DNA from 4 places in the Fusicatenibacter faecihominis genome. Region 2 is predicted to be linked to each of the others. Evidence: riboswitches for the same ligand, from Rfam matches in the RefSeq annotation. Region 2 holds a riboswitch; each other region holds the start of a gene.

Region 1 (4,766 bases), on a different contig from region 2:
AGACCATCACGGAAGCAGAGTTTCCGCTGAACGGAAAGGATGCCTGGGTGCGGATCCAGATCCGGGACGGAAAAGGAAAATTTGCGGGAACGAACGCTGTATATCTGAAATAAAAAACACAGGGACCTGAGCAGATGCGCCGGGTCCCTGAACTTATCTATGGAAGGAATGGATCATGAATCAGTTATTAAATGAGATCAGAAAAAAAGACGCGAAAGCCTTCACCCATGGGGGAAAATTTCACGCGGACGACGTGTTTTCCGCGGCCCTTCTCCTGTACCTGAACCCGGAGATTCAGATCAGCAGGGGAAATCAGGTGCCGGAAGATTTTGACGGCATTGTTTTTGACATCGGAAGAGGCGCTTACGACCATCACCAGAAGGACAGCCGGATTCGGGAAAACGGCGTGCCCTACGCGGCCTTCGGCCTTCTCTGGGAGGCGCTGGGGGCGGAGATTTTAGGCGAAGAACTGGCGCTTTCTTTTGACGAGACCTTCGTTCAGCCTCTGGACAATAATGACAACACCGGGGAGAAAAATGAGCTGGCGTCTCTCATTGGCAATTTCAATCCGGCCTGGGACGCGGAGGGAGGCACGGATGAGGCTTTTTTCCAGGCGGTGAGCGTGGCCGGGATGATCCTGGAAAACAAATTTGAGCGCTGCCGCGGAAATGAGCGGGCGGACCGTCGGGTGGAGGAGATCCTGGCGGAACAGGAGCGGGCTATCAAAGCTGGAGAAATCCCCGCGGAGAATCGACAGATTCTGATTCTGCCGGAATTTGTGCCCTGCCAGAAGCATCTCTCCGAGACGGAGATCGCTTTTGTGATCTTTCCCTCCAACCGGGGCGGCTACTGCATCCAGCCTCAGAAACGGGAATATTCCCTGAATTATAAGTGCAGTTTTCCTTCGGCATGGCTGGGCCTGGAAAATGAGGAGTTGGAGGCAGCTTCCGGCATTGCAGGGGCAGTGTTCTGTCACAAAGGCGGTTTTCTCATGACCACGGAGACGCTGGAGGAGGCGGTTCAGGCGGCAAAAATCAGCCTGGCGGAGTTTCACGAGGCTCCGGTTCTCGTAAACTTTGGGGGAGGAGAGGAAGCGGAGGCACTTCTTCAAAAGCTTCCGGGTCTGACGGGAGTGAAGATTGTCCGGATGGCGCTGCCGGAGCTTCCGGAACTTAATGAAGATGGGATTTTCACCGAAGTGGCTATGGAAAAGCAGGAATGGAAGAACCGGATTAAAGCCCAGGTGAAGGCGATTCTGAAAGAAAAGCCCGAGGCGGTCTATGTGGAAGGGGAGGTATTTTACACCTATCCGGTCGTCCATGCCCTGCGGAAAAAACATGTGCCGGTGCTGACGATGATTAAAAAAGAGGAAAGAAAATTACTCATAAAAATACCTTCTGGCTCATGAAAAATAAAATGACAGAATGTTCTTGCATTTTGTTTTTTGTGTGCTATACTACAAAGCAGAGCCGGTCTTTCCGGCGAAAGGAAAAAAGTGAATAGATCGAAGGGAAAAGGGAACGCAGTGTGAATCTGCGGCAGTCCTTGCTGCTGTAAGGGTGACGAATGGTCAATAGCCATTGGCGAAAGCTGAGAAGGAAGACCAGGAGGCTGACCCCGAGCCAGAAGACCTCCCCTTTGATTTTGAGATGTATCCGTTTCAATGGAAGACTGATGCATGTTCCAAAGAGGCGGATGAAGGTCGATCTGACGTCTCTTTTGGTTCTGTGTGTCTGGAAAATTCTTCCAGGCACTTTTTTGTGCTTATAGGGTCGAAAAGTCCTTGCACGCCTGTGCTTGCACAGAGGTGCGCAAGACCTTGAGACCCGCCCGACATGAGCATAAAAGCGGAGCGAAGCTTCGCGATATGCGAATGGCGGGGAGAGGATTGCGGGAGCTGCTTTGCAGCGGAGCAATCCGGTAAGCATTTTGTACCTACTACACCTAGCATTTAAGGAGGAAACAAATGAAAAAGAAGACCGTAAGTCTGCTGCTGAGTCTGGCTATGTGCCTGACCATGCTGCCGGGACAGAGCGTATTTGCAGCAGAGACATCCACAGAGACCGAGACCGAGGCAGCCAGCGAGAGCACTGGCAACCATGTAGAGAATCTGATCGTTGGAACCATCGCAGATCAGAACGTATTCAACTCCCTGACCCAGACCGACGCTTTCGGACGTATGAACTACAATGGCTTTACCCAGGGTGACTTCGTATACCGCGATGAGAACAACAATCTGCAGCCCTATTTCTGGAAATCCTTTGAGATCTCCGAGGATGGAAAACAGATCGATTTCACCATTCCGCTGGATGCCGTATGGCATGACGGCGAGCCGGTAACCATGGATGATGTGGTATTCACCTTTGAATATATGAGAGATGTGAGGAAAAACGGAAGCCTTCAGAATCTTACAGAAGTAAAAGTAACCGGCGATGACAGCGCATCCCTGATCTTCTCCGAGCCGGATGCTTACTACTGGATCAACTCTTCCTGCAACAACAATGCCTGCGTATACGCAAAGCATATCTGGGAAGGCATCGATGATCCGACCACTCTGGACGGACCGGAAGCAGCCATCGGCTGCGGCCCCTACAAACTGGTTTCCTACGATTCCGATGCACAGGTTTCCTACTATGAGGCTGTTCCGGAGAACGATTTCTTAGGCGAGATCACCGTTGATAAAGTAACCGTACAGAGCTATTCTGACGAGACCACTCTGATGATGGCTATGATGAACGGCGAGATCGATACCATGTATAACTATGCAAACCCGATCGACGCTGACGTCATCGACACCGTTCAGGGCACACCGGATCTCGACCTCGGCGAGAGCGATTTCACCGGCTGCTACCAGATGGAGTATGGTAAAGACAGAGCTCCGGGAAATGATCAGGCTTTCCGTGAGGCTGCTTCCTATGCAATCGATTACAATCAGCTGGCAACCACCATCAACGGCGAGTACGGAAAGGTTCCGGGAAAAGGTGTGATTCCGCCTTCCTGCAAAGGATACGACGAGAGCATCGGTTCTCTGGAATTTGACGCTGACAAGGCAGCCGAGATGCTGGATGAAGCTGGCTACAAAGATGTGGACGGCGACGGTTACCGTGAGCTTCCGGACGGAAGCCCGATGGATCTGACTGTGATCCCGCAGTACAGCTCCAAATCCATGGATATGAGAAACCGTATCGCAGAGGTTATCATGAACAGCCTGGACAAAGTTGGCATTAAGAACCATGTGGATAACGACAGCCTTTCCAACAGTGAAGTTTGGGAAGATACCGTTACCAAAGGAAACTATGATATCTCCATCACTCTGACCACTTCCGGAGTGGCTTCCTACAGCACCGCTTTCCGTTACTTCATGGGCGAGCTGAGAGACGGCGAGAGCTCCTGGCTCTGGGGAACCATCCGCGATGACAGCTTCCGTGATACCTATTATGCAATGACTCAGGCTGTCAACGATGATCAGTACGTCGAGAACTGCAAGAAACTGCAGAACTATGTGGCTGATAGCATGTCTGCTGAGGCTCTGTGCTGGGAGACCGCATTCTTCCCCTACCGCACCGATAAATATACCGGATGGGAAAATTATCCCTCCTGGGGTGCTGTTCATGCGACAACCTGGTATCGTCTGACAGCAAAATAATCACAAACGAATGTTTTCCGCCGGGATCCTTTCGGGTTCCGGCGGTTTTTCTGTATGGGTGGGAAAAAGCGAAAGCACAGAACGCCCTGATTCATGTGAAAGGAGAAATCGTTTATGACCCGTCATATCGCACAGAAAATTGCGACGGCCTTTGTGACGATCTTTGTTATCATCACCATCAGCTTTTTTCTGGTACATATCATGCCGGGAGATCCGGTGATCCATCTGGTGGGCCAGGAGGAATACTATTATCTGCTGGATAACGATCCGGAGACCCTGAACAAACTCATTGCCAGGTACGGCCTGGATGACAGCCTTCCGGTGCAGTACGGAAAATACCTGAAAAACATTGTGACCATGGATTTCGGTCCCTCTTATACGAACCAGAAACCGGTCGTTTCCAACGTTCTCAAAGCCTGCAAATGGACACTTTTTCTGTCGATTCCCACCTGGATCATCGGCGGACTTTTAGGAGCCCTTCTGGGAGTTATTGCGGGCTGGAAGCCGGGAAAACTCTTTGATAAGATTATGACGCCTATTCTTTTGATCGTGAATACGGTCCCCTCAAACTGTTTCTGTCTGATCCTGCTGATCTTTTTTGCCTACCGGATGAAGCTTTTTCCCATCAACGGAATGGTCTCCCCGGGCGTCGAAGGAATGGCGAGGGTGCAGAGCATCCTCCAGCATATGTTCCTGCCGCTGATTATCATGATTCTTTACCGGACTTCCGGTGATTTCATGCTGATGAAGAGCGCAGTTTCCCAGGTGCGGAGCGAGGAGTACATCATGACGGCGGAGTCCAAAGGTCTTCCCTCCAGAAAAGTCCTTTTCCGTCATGTGATGAAAAATGCGATGGTTCCTTATGCGACTTCCTTCTGTATGCAGTTCGGCGGTATTCTTTCCGGCTCCATGATCATTGAGGTCGTTTTTGGCTGGAAGGGAATGGGAACGATCCTGTATAATGCCGTGTCCAACCGGGATTTCCCCACAGCCCAGTTCTGTTTCCTTCTGTCTGCGGCCCTGGTGGTTTTTGCAAACCTGATCAGCGATATTGTCAACGCGGCCATCGATCCGAGAATCAGAGAGGAGGGAATTCAGGATGCATAAGAAAATTCGTCTG
Region 2 (4,766 bases):
ATCATTTTCGACACATAATCATTGGATTTCCGCACGTTGGCAGAGCCCATGGAATTGATATAGAAAAAGGCCACGGTTTTTCCCGTGTTCTCGCTGTCTTTGATAGAGTTGAGCTTCTCTGCCTGCTCCTCAAAAACCGCCTCTGCTTCCTCTTCTTTATCCAGCAGGACGCCGTAAAGTTTCACCCACTCGGTCCGGCCTAAGGGGTGACTCTCATAACTGGAATGTTCCACCAGAACCGGAATGCCAAACTCTTCGAGTTTTTCTTTTACTTCGGGATTATGGTAGATCATCGTGGATTCCAAAGCCAGATCACAGTTTTTTGACAGGATCAGCTCATAATCCGGCGCACTGTATTTTCCGGCGAAAACAATGGAACCATCCTCCAGAGCCTGCTTCGCCTCGTCGATATACCAGCCATCCGCTTTCGTTCCGGAAAGACTGATGCTGCCAAGTCCGTCCAGAGCTCGGAAAAAGTCCATCGTGGAAGTTGCCACCAGGTAGATATTTTCCAGAGGCTGATGGATCACGGTGATATCCGCATCCAGACCGTCCGGCGCTTCTTTTCCCTCAGGCACCAGAAGAAACTGGTCGCCGCCTTCAATCGTAATCAGGGCATAATCGCCCTCATAATAATCCACGGCAAACTGATCCGCATACTGAAGCTCCAGACTGTGGTCATATTTGAGTCCTGCCAGATCCTCCTTCGCAGTGTCAGCTCCGGCCGTCTCACTGGTTTCTTCGGCTGCGAAGCTCCGGATGGGAACCAGCGCTGCCGAAGAAGAAAAGATCACAGAAAACCCCAGGACTGCGTTCAGAAGCCATCCTGTTCTTTTTTTCATTTTTATTCTGCCTTTTCCATAGTAGAAGAATCAAACTGCAGGGTGTACTCGATCTCGTGAGGCTCGCTCATAGCTACGGTATCTCCAACGACTTCCATCGGATAATCGAAGCCATCTACCGGGATCTCAAAAGTAGAATTTCCCTCGGTGTTTACCGGCTCGTATTTCTCACCGTCTACCAGCATATAATCATAGTTCGGGCTGCTCCATACGATGGTTGCAGTTGCCTCGCCGTCTTTGATCGTAATGGCTGCCGGAGAATCTACGGTTGCTCTGCCGCTTCCGCCCTCCAGAGTTACCTCTGTCGTGTAATCGCCATCCTCCAGATTCAGATCAGCAACGGTCTTTTTCTCTGCGCCGTCCTCTTTCACCGGATTCTTGACGCTGACTTTGTGGTCGTACCATTTGCCTTTTTTGCCGATGGCTGCCACGGTAAACTCTTCATCAATGGCCGGCACCGGGATATCGAAGCCATAAACCTCCTCAGAAGTTCCGTCTTTATAGGTTACGGTATCTGTGGTCGGCTCCAGAAGCTCTGCGCCGTCTTTTTTCGCATCCTCGGAGGTTCCCATGAAAAGATTCAGGAAGCCTTTGCCGCTTAAAGATATGTGAATGGTCATCTCACCGTCTTTTACCGTCAGAACGCCTTTTCCGTCATTTGCCTCATTGACATGGAACATGGAGCTGTCCGTATCAAACTCTGCGGTGTAGGTGCCATCCTCCAGAACGCCCTCTGCCTCGGTTTCGGTCTCGCTGCCGGTCTCCGTCTCAGCCTCAGATACCATCTCGGTAACAGCTGTCTCGGTTTCGGTCTCTGCTGCCATTGCCACAGGAGCTGCCATCATGGCAGTAGCACAGATCAGTGATAAAAAGAATGTCATGGAACGTTTCATAATCAATTTCCTCCTCTTTTACAACAACTGCCCGGATGTCTTTGAAAACATTCCGGGCAGCTGAGATTTATCCTTTTGTTTGAACGCAGTCGCAAAAGCGGATTGCGAATGTCCGCTTTATTGATTATTTTGCGATAGAATCGATAGCTTCTTTTGTATGCTCTACATAAATCTGCTCAACAGCATCGATTCTTCCCAGTCCTTCGATCTGGCAGTCAACGCTGTCAAATGCTCCGGAAGCCTCGAACTGGCTCTTCCAGGAATCCTCATCATCGCCTGCCATATCGTTGTTAGCGTGGTCACCAGCTACAACCATCAGCGGACGAAGAACAACTTTCTTGAAGCCTGCATCCTGAGCCTTCTTGATAACCTCTTCACAAGCGGTATCTTCCGGCTTACCCTCTACCGTACCGATGAAAGCATTGGTGAATCCAAGCTCTTCCATCTGGGTCTGCATCTGATCATAGGTTACATTTGCAGTATGGGAAGTACCATGACCCATAAATACAAATGCAGTTCCATCCTCAGCTGCTGCTTCCATGCTGTCATAACCGGCTGCTTTTACAGCTTCATCGGTGATCGCCTGGGCAACTGCCTTCTTGTCGTCATTGATAACGGTAGCGTCGTCGCCTACCTCGCCCAGCATCGGCTCTGCGATGGCTACGGACTCAAATTTATCTTTGTAACCGTCGATCGCTTCTACCATCTCGTCGTACTCAGCGCCGTGCATCAGATGAGTCGGCTGTACCACCAGGTTTTTAACGCCATTGTCAACGGCACGCTGAAGAGCCTGATCCATATTATCGATCTTCTCGTCATCTCTTGCCTGTACATGGTTGATGATGATCTGAGCAGTGAATGCTCTTCTTACAGACCAGTCCGGATATGCTTCCTGCAGAGCATCCTCGATGCCCTTGATATCCTCTGCGCGGCTGTCGTTGAAGGAAGTACCAAAGCTTACTACCAGAAGCTCGTTGTCACCGATCTCATCGCCGTTGCGGGGATCGTCTTTGGAAGCGTCGCCGGTGTCACGTCCGAAATACTCCGGGCTTGCCTCTTCACCTTCAACCAGCTCTTTCTGAGCATCGGTCAGCTGATCCCATGCTTCTTTGGCTGCGGTACAGTCTGCATCGGTGGTATCGGTTCTCTCCTGAACATAGATCTTATCGATCAGAGCTGCTACATTATCAGCTGCTGCCTGATCGTCGCTCTCAGAGCCTGCCTCAGTGGCATCCTCAGATGCTGCTTCGGTTGCTGTCTCTGTTACAGCCTCGGTTGCTGCTTCTGTTACAGCCTCAGTGGCTGTCTCGGTCTCAGTCTCGGAAGCATATACGCTTGCGGAACCCATCATTGTGATGGTGGATACACTCATCATGATTGCCAGAGCTTTTACCATTTTGTTTTTCATGTTACTTCTCCTCCTTGATCCAGACACAGATCTTTATGGTCTGACGTCCTGATGTATGTTAATTTTTGCATCAGCGAAAATCATAAGGTACGGTGACATGAAAAAATCCTCTTACACACAGGCAAAAGGATCGCGGGAAAAAGATAAACGGTACAATCAATTACTCGTGATCCGGGATAACTATCCCCGTACCAACATCAGGCAGGTTTCCTGGCTCACAGATCCTTGCCGCAGCCGCCTTCCCGGTTTCCCAGTGACATTCTGGCCTTGACTCCCTGTTTACAGTGACGAGATCGCGCAGGACTTTCACCTGCTTCTCTTTTACCCGTTTGCTGAAAGTTTTCTCTTTTTAAAACGGCACCTGATATTTTCTTATTTAGTTTTCAGCTGTTGGGAGCTGCAGACTGCTATCTGCCACCCTCATGCGTATCATAGCACACTCTTTTTTAAAGTACAAGTGGTAAAAAAATTTATTTCCGCGAGGATCAAATACCCCGTTGCCTGTAGCGGGGTATTTGACTTTCCAACTTAGAAGCCGAGATTATCGTTTACAAGGATCACATGAATCCGGCCTTCGTGACGGAAATATCTCGTGATCAGGAACTGACAGCAGATCGTATCCGGGGATTTGCAGTCGAAGCATTTTCCGGTCTCCTTGCAGGGTGTCTTGACGTCAAATCTCTGGGCATTGGCCGGAGCCGCCACATTTCTGGCCCGCTTCATAGCATCATCGAGGTCCGGACAGACTTTATTCATTCCCACGATAAAGACCACTTTTCTCGGTCCCTGGGCGATACAGGACACGCGATTGGAATTTCCGTCGATATTCACCATGATACCGTCGCTTGTGATGGCATTGGCACTGGAAAGGAAAATATCAGAATCGTAGGCAGCCATAAGACTTTCCCTCGGTGAAAGCTTTGCCCGGTCGATATAATTATAATTGCCCTCTTTCAGCGCTTTGATCAGTCCCACTTCCTGGGCGCTTGCACAGCCGCCCATGCTGATCGTGCTCCCCTCAGGAATCAGTTCCAGAGCCAGCTTCAGCGCTTCCTCCTTATCCGCTGCATAATAGCCGGACATGTTGCGGGATTTCAGACCCTTAATGACGGTTTTCGCGAGGGTTTCGTTTCTTTTTCTTAAGTTCTCATCCATAGGTAGGTTCCTCCTTTTTTCTATTGATATCCTTATCTTACCATAGAAAAAGAGCCTTAGCAAATAGCTAAGGCCCTTAAGTATCTTTTGTTGATGGGTTCGACAGGTTGTTTCTTATTCCCAGCCCTCGAAAGAACGGTTCATAAACGGTCACTGAAGTTCATCAGCACCTCACAACCACAATCCCATTGATTTATATTATACTTTCTTTAGTTAGAAAGTCAATCATTTTTATGACAAAATTTTAAAACCAAATTTATACTTTTCTTTTGCATCTCCATCATAAAGCTTGGCTCTTACATTTTTAGCAAAATCCTTATTTTTAGGCTTCATGGAAGCTGCATATCTCCCCAATGTATTCGGGACAAAGTCTGCCAACTGCAATCCCGCTAAATTATCTGTTTTTGGTACAAAATTTATTTGTTTTATATGATCCTGAATGGTTTTTGACGAATAATATAAAGTTCC
Region 3 (4,766 bases), on a different contig from region 2:
TTGAGCATATCCGGGAAAAGCGCCTTGCCGGGCCAGACGGCGGCCACAAAAGGAGAGCCGTCCTCTTTGGTGCAGAAATAGCCTTTTTTCAGGCCTTCTTCATAGACGGGATAGCCTTCTTCCTGTTTGACACCGGCATCGATGATGGGAACCAGATGAATGTGGTCCTCTTTCATTTCCTGATTGAAATCAGCAAAATCAGGGAAGGTTTCGTTGTTCAGGGTGAAATCCTTGTAGCGATCCATGTAGTCGATATCCAGATAAACACTGTCCAGAGGGATCTGAAGCTCCCGGTGCTTTCTTACGACTTCCCGGATTTCATCTTCAGACATATAGCTCCAGCGGCTCTGACCGTAGCCGAAGGCCCATTTGGGAACCACAAAGCTTCTGCCGATGAGCTGGCGGAACTGGTGGATGATATCCTTGACGTCGCTCCCGGTGATGACATAGACATCCAGATTCCAGTCAGAAGCGGTGATCTTCAGTTCGCTGTAACGGGTATATCCGATGTCAAAGGTGAGGATTCCCGGGTAATCGACAAAAATACCAAAGGTTTCTTTTCCGCTCACCACAAAGAAATTGTGGGCGCCGTAAAGGGAGCGGCGGTCTTCCAGATGCTGCGCCTCATCCGAACATTTACTCTGGTAGATCCAGCCGCGCTTGTTGATGCCGCGGACATTTTCGCCCAGGCCATAGACCTTGTCGTTGTCGTCCATGGAATAGGTGAGGGAAAGGGAAGCCTCATCCACAGTCAGGAAAGGAAGAGCGCCGTTTTCAGCAGCGGGTTTCTGAAGAATGGCCTCGGTCTCGATGACATGGCCGTAGGAAAATCTTGAAATCATAATGTATAAACCTCCTTTTTCTGCAGTATAATGCTTTCTTTTGGAAAGTTCTACCGATATTTTGATGAAAAGTTACGGTATTTTGACCAGTTGCTTCCACACTTCCCAATACCCGTTGGGATACATGTGAACGCCGTCGATGGTGAACTCAGCCTTCAGGTTTCCATTTTCATCGGTGAGCGGGGCGTTGAGGTCGAGAAAACCTAAATGATATTTTTCAGCCAGAGCCTCTACGGCCTCGTTGGCCTCATGGATGCGCTCGTTGGTCCGGTAAAAGAACCAGCTGTCGTCGGGAGCGGCGTCGTGGTTGACGGGATAGTAGGCCAGGAGAGTGAGCTGAACGCCGGGAAGGCGGGCGAGAATCTCCTGGACCATTTTTTCATAGCGGGCCATCAGCTCTTCCTTACGGTAATCGGCGGGATTCATGTCATTGGTACCGATATTGAGGAAAATGCGGGCCGGTTTCAGCGCGTAAACGCAGGTTTCCATATGCTCCAGCATTTCCGCAGTGGTGAAACCGCCCACGCCGCGGTTATAAATAATGGAAGAAAGGCCGGCACCCAGTTGAAATTCGTGGACGGGGAACTGCTCCATCAGACTGGACCCGGCGAAAAGGATCTGACCGGGAACAGCGGTTTTGTTGAGGTGGTCGTAACGGGCAAGTTTCAGCGTTTTTTCGGGATCTAAGGGAATACTCATGGGAAAAACCTCCTTATTTAATTGTTTCCGAGAATGATCTGGAGAAGAGCTTTGTTCAGCATCAAGGTCCGGTTCCAGGGATTGAGGATGATGCCATGGATGCCATCGGTGGGGATGGCGGAGGGGAAGAGCTGATCCATATCTGCGAGAAAACCGGACATGACGCTGCCGCCGCCCCGGTTCTGTTCTTCAAAACTGGTAAAAGCCACCCACCAGAGATTGCCATCCGGTGTCTGAATGGTTTTCAGAGCGAGCTGCTCTTTTCCCGCAGACGGCTCTACAGCCAGGATCAGCTGACCGTTCTCCCGCATGCGGCGGCGAAGTACGGTCAGTGCATGGGCCAGAAGCTCCTGGCTGGCTTCCTGCTGGAGGGCCAGAATGGCTGCCTCGATTTTTTCATTTCCTTCAAGACCGGGATCGGTATGGGGAGCGGATGTATCTGTCATGGAAAATACCTCTCTTTTCTGTTGATGCATATGGGTTTATGGAGGAATAGCGGATCTCCACGATCATAGTTTACATGAGTCGAAAAGAGAAAGCAAGCGGCAGATCAAAGCGGATTTCCATATAAAAAACTCATTGCAAACCTTCCTTGTTTATGTTAAGTTTATTAGGACAATGGAACAGGGGATTTGAGTGACTGCCGGATATCGAGAACATTCCGGCAGGGAGAGGGAATCAGGTGGAAATCCTGAACGAACTGGTCACTGTAAGAGAGGAGCCGGATCCTACGGATGTCATTGCGGTCTTACCGTGAGAAGACGGGATCCAGGTGAAGATACTCAGAGTCAGGAAACCTGCTCAGATCCGACAGAAGCGAACTCCCGTAACAGTGGTCTTCTGTCTATAAGAAGGATACTTTTCGATTGCCGTTCTCGAAAAAACATGGCGGATGGGGCGTTCCGGTCCGCACGATCAAAAAACAGATGAACGGAAAAGAGACGGCGGCTGCCGGTAAACATTTTCTGTGCCATCTGCAACAAAAGAAAAGGAGCAGCAACATGAAAAGAAAAGTAGTCGCAGCAAAAATGACAGCCCTGATCCTGGCAGCAGGAATGACCTTCGGAAGTGTATCTTTCGCAGCTGAGAGAAAAGATGCAGAGGCCATCAAAGAGGAGAATCAGGCAACGGAAGCAGTGAGCGAGGGTGAGACCGAAGCAGCAGAGGCTTCAGACTCACAGAAAAAGACAGAGTATCCGGTTACCATTACAACCTATGGAAGTGACGGACTGGAACTTGAGACCACTTATGAAAAAGCACCGGAGAAGGTGCTGGCAGTCTACCAGGGCTGTATCGAAACCCTTCTGGCATTGGGCCTGGAGGATCATATCGTGGCAACCGCAGGACTGGACAATGAGGTTCCCGAAGATCAGAAAGCAGCATTTTCCAAAACAGATTATCTGGATGAGTTCACACCGTCGCTTGAGACCGTGACCATGCTTGAGCCGGATATGATCTTCTCCTGGGGCTCTCTTTTCGGAGACAAGACGCTGGGTGATGCAGCAGGCTGGGTGGAAAAAGGAACCAATACCTACATCAATACGAATACCCGTCCCGGTACCGGTGATGTAAAGTATGCCCGCACACTCGAAAATGAGTATACAGATATCCTGAACATCGGAACGATCTTTGATGTACAGGACAAGGCAGAAGCAATCGTAAATGATATGAAAGATACCATTGCAAAGGTAACAGAGGCAACTGCATCCATTGAAGAGAAGCCGACTGCCCTGATCCTGGAATCCTGGGATGATACCTTTACCAATTACGGAAGTGCAACTCTGGGCGGCGATATGCTGACTCAGCTGGGCGGCGAGCTGGCAAACCCGGATGCTTCCAGCGTAGGAAAAGAAGATGTGATCGCAGCAAATCCGGATGTGATCTTCGTCGTTTATATGCCTTATTCCGGAGATGATCCGGAGACCGTAAAGCAGGAGAAACTGGATGTGCTCCTCAAGGATGAAGCTTATCAGAGCCTGGATGCCGTAAAGAACGGCCGTGTGGTTCCGATCATGCTCAGTGAGATGTATGCCAGCGCAACCCGCACCAAAGACGGAATCGTGAACTTTGCAGAGGGTCTGTATCCGGATATCGATCTGGGTATCGAGTAAGGAGTTAAAAAGTGAAAAAAAGTGACAGCGGACGCGGTAGACGGGTGGGCCTTTCCACCGTCGGTTTTACCACAGTCCTCATCGTACTGCTGGCGCTGCTAGTGTTTTCCGTTCTGGCTTCGATCACCTTCGGAAATGCCGATCTTTCTGTGAAGGAAGTCTACAGCGTCGTTGCCTATGAACTTTTTCATATTCGAAAATTTTCAGATTTTGCAGAAGGAGCTGTCCATGACGTGGTATGGATCATCCGGTTTCCCCGGGTGATCCTTGCCCTTTGTGTGGGTATGGGACTGGCAGTCTGCGGCGTGGTCATGCAGGCCGTGGTGAAAAACCCGCTGGCAGATCCTTATGTTTTGGGAATCTCTTCCGGCGCTTCTCTGGGAGCCACGATCGGCGTCCTTTTTGGCTTCGGAGCCCTTTTTGGAGCCAATTCCGTGGGTGTAATGGCGTTCCTGGGAGCGATGGGAACGTCTTTCCTGGTTCTTTTTATCGCAAATATCGGCGGAAGATCCAATGCGGGCAAGCTGATCCTGGCCGGAATGGCTGTGAGCTCCGTCTGCTCTGCGATCGGAAATTTTGCCATTTATATTGTAAATAATAAAAACGCCACTTCAGAAATCATGTTCTGGACGATGGGAAGCCTGGCCGGAGCCAAATGGCAGCGGGTGGGCGTGCTTCTTCCGGTGGTGTTCATCGGAACGCTGATTTTCTGGTCCCAGTTCCGGAATCTGAACCTGATGCTTCTGGGAGATGAGGCCTCCATCACACTGGGAACGGACCTTCACCGGGCGAGAAACCTCTATATGATCCTGTCCTCCCTGATGGTTGGTTTTGCCGTTTATGCGGCGGGAACCATCGGTTTCGTGGGCCTGATCGTGCCCCATGCGGTGCGGATGATTTTCGGAACGGACCACAGAAGACTGGTGCCCCTCTGCGCTCTGGTGGGAGCCATTTTCCTCATCTGGGCGGATGTAGGCTGTCGTGTCATCCTGAAAAATTCTGAGATGCCCATCGGTATCCTGGTTTCCATCATCGGTGCGCCCTGCTTTATCTATCTGATGGTACGTCGGTCTTACGGATTCGGAGGTGGCAGAGGATGAATGTAAAAGCAGAA
Region 4 (4,766 bases), on a different contig from region 2:
TGCAGCATTATCGAGGTAATGGGACGTAACGCCGGTTATATCGCTCTCTGGTGCGGTATCGCCAACGGCGCGGAGGATATTCTTCTTCCTGAAAAGTACGATTACGACGAGCAGAAGCTCATCAACAATATCATCAACAACCGGAAACGCGGCAAAAAGCACCACATCATCATCAACGCTGAGGGTATCGGTCATTCCACCAGCATGGCACGCCGGATTGAGGCAGCCACCGGAATCGAGACCAGAGCGACGATCCTCGGTCACATGCAGCGAGGTGGAAGCCCGACCTGTAAAGACCGTGTATACGCTTCAATGATGGGCGCATACGCCGTAGATCTTCTGGCAGACGGCAAGACCAAACGGGTAGTCGGCTACAAAGGCGGCGAGTTTGTGGATTACGATATCGACGAGGCACTGGCTATGCAGAAAGAACTGCCGGAGTACTGGCTGAGAGTCGCTAAGGCGATGTCCGTATGATCACCAGCACATCCAACCAGCAGGTGAAAAATCTCCTTCAGCTTCAGAAAAAGTCCAAAGCCCGCAAGGAGCAGGGTGTTTTTGTGGTGGAAGGAGTCAAGATGTTCCGGGAAGCTCCGGCGGACTGGATCGTAAAAACCTATGTTTCCCAGGAATTTTTGAAAAAAGAAGAGGCCTCTGTCTTAAAAGGCAGGGAGTACGAGATCGTGGAGGACCGGGTTTTCAAGACCATGTCCGACACGATGACCCCCCAGGGAATCCTAGCGGTTGTGCGCCAGCCGGTGAGTAGCCTTGAGAAGCTTCTTAATGATCCAGCTCCCTTTTTCATGGTTCTGGAAAATATCCAGGATCCGGGAAACTTAGGCACTATCCTCCGCACGGCGGAAGGAGCAGGTGTCAATGGTATCCTCATGAGCCGTGACACCGTAGATATCTTCAACCCCAAGACTATCCGCAGCACGATGGGTTCCGTCTACCGGGTGCCCTTCCTCTATGTGGAGGATATCTGTGAGACGGTCCGGAAGCTGAAAAACAAAGGCATCTCAGCTTACGCCGCCCATTTAAAAGGCACCGGCTCCTACGATGAGCAGAATTACACAAAAGGCACAGCCTTCCTCATCGGTAACGAAGGAAACGGCCTCACCGATGAGCTGGCGGACCTCGCGGACACCTACATCCGCATTCCCATGTATGGAAAAGTAGAGTCTCTGAACGCGGCGATTGCGTCGGCGGTGCTGATGTATGAAGCGCAGAGGCAGAGAAGAAATATTGAAAGATGAATGGAAATACAGAGAAAAGATGGCTTTTAAGCTGTCTTTTCTTTTTTTGAAAGTTTTTCTGCCCTAACCCCTTGACGGAAATCGTTTTCCTCTGCTATAATACAGGCGATTCAGTGCAGTGCCGAAAGGCTGCTATCATAGCAATGGGAACGAAGTAGAAGCTTCGACAGCCCCCGCTACTGTAGGACGGACGAGTTTCTCTAGGAAGTCACTGTGAAAACGGGAAGACGGAGAAAGGTAGGATGAAGTCGAGTCAGGAGACCTGCTGTACTGAAACAGTGATCTTCGGTGGGAAGATATGCACTGTGCGGAAGTTTTATATCGTGGGTATTCTGGAGCAGCAAAGCAGAGTATGTGCGTATTTTGCTGTCCAGCCAATCACAGAATAGCTTTACGCAAGTGGAACCGGGGAGGTTCCTATTTTTGTGCCCAGCTCAGAGACAAGCAGATTTTTGCGTGTAAGTGCGAGTCATGCTTGCATGAACGAGCACTTATGCGCGGAAATCTATTTGGCGAGAGCCAACAGCGAGATGCAGCGAAGCGGAATCGAGCTGGCTTGCCTCTGAGCGTTCTCACTCCCCCTAAATTTCATCGGAAGATCTGCAATTAAAAACGCGGTCAGAATAGCCGCTCAGATCAAACGAAAGAGAGGAATCAACAAATGAAGAAACGTGTACTCACCCTGTTACTTGCCGGAATTATGGCTGTAAGCACCACTGGAGTGTCCAGCTTTGCTGCTGAAACCGAAACCGAGACTGCAACCGAGGCTGCAAGCGAAGCAGACGAGGAGTATGGCGAGGTTGTCATCGAGGACGGAGACCGTACCATCACCTTTACCGAGATGCCGAAAGGAATCCTTTGCCTGTACAGCGGCGAGGTTCTGATGAAACTGGGCTTAAAAGACTACATCGTTGCAACTAATGAGAACAACAAAGGACGCAAATCTCCGCTGGAAGGTGTTGCAGATGACTTCGAGGGAATCCCGGAGCTGGAGAAATCCCAGGAGAACGCTGTTGCATCCGGAGCTGACCTGATCATTGGCGAGATCAGCGCCTTCAAAGATACCAACTGGGGAACCTTTGAGTCTCTGGAAGATAAAGGAATCAACTGCTACGCTCTGAACGGTACCGTTGTAGCAGACGAGACCATGGACAGCATTTACCAGGATATCGAGAATATGGGTAAAATCTTCAAGGTAGAGGATAAGGCAGAGGCCCTCATCGAGGATACCAAAGCACAGATCTCCGAGATCCAGGATGCAGTCAAAGATGTCAAAGAAGAGGACAAAGTAAAAGCTTTCGTTATGGACAGCCTGAGCGGAAACGAGATTTACACCACCTCCGCAGGTCTTGAGAGCAACCTCATCGAGCTGGCTGGCGGAATCAACACCACCAAAGGAATGTCCGATTCCAGATGGTTTACCACCAGCGTTGAGACTCTGGTAACTGCAAATCCGGATGTTATCATCTTTAACGATTACGGCGTAGAGGGCCAGGTTCAGGAGAACATGGACTTCATCACCAACAATGCTGCTCTGGCAGACGTACCTGCTGTTAAAAACCAGAACTATGTGGTTGTTCCGCTGGCATATGTTATGCACGACCTGAGCGCAGTTGTTGCCTGCCAGGATTTCGCAGAAGCTTTCTATCCGGACTGCTTCACTGAGTAAGAGAGGTTTCTGGAAAAGATGAAAGAAATCAAACTTCGAGAGGGACTTCTGTTTCCGATTCTTATTGCGTTTCTTCTTTTTTCCATGGTTGCTGTCATATCGGTGGGCTCCGCGTCCATCGATATGGGCACCGTTTACCGGATTTTGGTTGACCAGCTCTTTTTCCAGGGAAAAGGAACAGAGGCGGGTCTGTGGGAGAAATCTTTTTATCAGATCGTATGGAATATCCGTCTGCCAAGAGTGCTCTTTGGTGTCTGCTGCGGCGCCGGCCTTTCGATTTGTGGAGCTGCCATGCAGGCGCTGGTACTGAACCCCATCGCAGAACCTTATATTTTGGGAGTTTCCTCCGGAGCATCGGCAGGAGCAGCCTGGGCGCTGCTGATGCCGATTCCTTTTTTCAGGGGACAGTATCAGACCACGGCTATGGCTCTCTGCGGCGCTTTGGTGGCCTTTGCCTGTGTTTACAGCATGGCGAAGATCGGAGGCGGCGGAAAAATTCAGCCCATGACGCTGCTTCTTTCCGGAACGGCAGTCAATGCAGTGATGAGCGCCATCACGAGCCTTCTCATCTTTCTGGCCAAGAGTCCGGAGAGCATTTCTGCCGTATACAACTGGCAGATGGGAAGCCTGGCGGCGGCTCAGTGGAATACCTTGTGGATTCCCGCGGTGGGCGTGCTGTCTGGCTGTATCTGCTTCACATGGAAAAGCGGCACCTTCAACCTCATGATGATGGGAGACGAGGACGCCGCCGCCATGGGTGTGGATGTGAAAAATTTCCGGCGCTGGATGTTTGTGGTCTGCGCCATTATCGTGGCTTCTCTGGTTTCTGTCACCGGAATCATCGGTTTCGTAGGCCTTATGGTGCCTCATATCGTGCGCCTCCTTTCCGGAACCAGCAACAATAAGGTAATCATTCCGCTGAGTGCGATCTTCGGAGCGACTTACCTGATCTGGGCGGATGCAGCTGCCCGCGGTCTTTTTGGCGCGGCAGAACTGCCCCTTGGTATTATCACAGCCTTTGTGGGAGCACCGTTTTTCTTCTATCTTATGGCTGCAAAGAGCAGAGGAGGGAACGGCCGTGGTGCTTGATTTTGAAAATATTCATGTGCAGTATGGGCGGAAGGAGATCCTCCACGGAGTTGATCTTTCCGTGGAAAAAGGCAAGATTACCGGTATCGTCGGCCCCAACGGCTGCGGAAAATCTACGCTGGTAAAGACCGTCTTCGGCATCGCGCCAATGAAAGAGGGAAAGATCATTCTGGAAGGACAGGACACCGGGAAAATGACCCGCAAGGAGCTTTCCGAAAAGCTCGGTTATGTGGGTCAGGAGACGGCCTGTGTCTTTGACTTCACCGTTGAAGATATCATCGGCATGGCCCTCTATAATCGGAAAAAAGAGAAAACTTCCTCCAAAGATATCATCCGCCATGCTATGGAGGAGCTGAAAATCACCGATTTTTCCGGGCGAAACATTCAGACACTCTCCGGCGGCGAGCGGAAAATGGTCTTCCTTGCCCGGGCGGTAGCCCAGGGTGTGGACACGATCATTCTTGACGAGCCCACGAACCACCTGGACATCTGCCATCAGCTCTTCCTTCTCAATTATCTGAAGCAGAGCGGCAAGACCATCCTCATCGTGATTCACGATCTGCGCCTGGCGTCCTACTACTGCGACACCCTCTACCTCATGGAAGAAGGCCGCGTCCTCAGCCACGGCACCCCCCAGAAAGTCCTGACCCGTGACCATGTGGAAAAAGTCTTCGGCATTTCCGGCTACATGGTGGAGAGAGAAGACGGAGAAGCAGACTTCGCCATTGATTTTGAAAAAAGAATAGAAAATT

The links. A riboswitch is a leader RNA that binds a small molecule or an ion and turns the genes downstream of it on or off. The one in region 2 is predicted to bind cobalamin.
Region 1: another riboswitch for cobalamin. It lies ahead of LKD71_RS05210 (ABC transporter substrate-binding protein); the one in region 2 lies ahead of LKD71_RS11070 (sirohydrochlorin cobaltochelatase).
Region 3: another riboswitch for cobalamin. It lies ahead of LKD71_RS11985 (ABC transporter substrate-binding protein); the one in region 2 lies ahead of LKD71_RS11070 (sirohydrochlorin cobaltochelatase).
Region 4: another riboswitch for cobalamin. It lies ahead of LKD71_RS06025 (ABC transporter substrate-binding protein); the one in region 2 lies ahead of LKD71_RS11070 (sirohydrochlorin cobaltochelatase).

Annotation. Positions count from the first base shown of each region.
Region 1 covers NZ_JAJEPR010000006.1:53,219-57,984, reverse strand. The annotation lists gene LKD71_RS05220 (PHP domain-containing protein) at 1-113, shown strand, start outside; gene LKD71_RS05215 (MYG1 family protein) at 176-1,408, shown strand; cobalamin riboswitch at 1,452-1,653, shown strand; gene LKD71_RS05210 (ABC transporter substrate-binding protein) at 1,967-3,646, shown strand; gene LKD71_RS05205 (ABC transporter permease) at 3,761-4,753, shown strand; gene LKD71_RS05200 (ABC transporter permease) at 4,746-4,766, shown strand, end outside.
Region 2 covers NZ_JAJEPR010000018.1:22,417-27,182, reverse strand. The annotation lists gene LKD71_RS11080 (ABC transporter substrate-binding protein) at 1-842, opposite strand, end outside; gene LKD71_RS11075 (hypothetical protein) at 845-1,735, opposite strand; gene LKD71_RS11070 (sirohydrochlorin cobaltochelatase) at 1,860-3,143, opposite strand; cobalamin riboswitch at 3,327-3,523, opposite strand; gene LKD71_RS11065 (lactate utilization protein) at 3,672-4,298, opposite strand; gene LKD71_RS11060 (DUF3800 domain-containing protein) at 4,530-4,766, opposite strand, start outside.
Region 3 covers NZ_JAJEPR010000021.1:15,981-20,746, reverse strand. The annotation lists gene LKD71_RS12000 (glycoside hydrolase family 31 protein) at 1-842, opposite strand, end outside; gene LKD71_RS11995 (GDSL-type esterase/lipase family protein) at 915-1,541, opposite strand; gene LKD71_RS11990 (SseB family protein) at 1,559-1,987, opposite strand; cobalamin riboswitch at 2,159-2,360, shown strand; gene LKD71_RS11985 (ABC transporter substrate-binding protein) at 2,543-3,652, shown strand; gene LKD71_RS11980 (FecCD family ABC transporter permease) at 3,664-4,752, shown strand; gene LKD71_RS11975 (ABC transporter ATP-binding protein) at 4,749-4,766, shown strand, end outside.
Region 4 covers NZ_JAJEPR010000007.1:50,464-55,229, reverse strand. The annotation lists gene pfkA (6-phosphofructokinase) at 1-477, shown strand, start outside; gene LKD71_RS06030 (TrmH family RNA methyltransferase) at 474-1,256, shown strand; cobalamin riboswitch at 1,356-1,540, shown strand; gene LKD71_RS06025 (ABC transporter substrate-binding protein) at 1,918-2,925, shown strand; gene LKD71_RS06020 (FecCD family ABC transporter permease) at 2,944-4,014, shown strand; gene LKD71_RS06015 (ABC transporter ATP-binding protein) at 4,004-4,766, shown strand, end outside.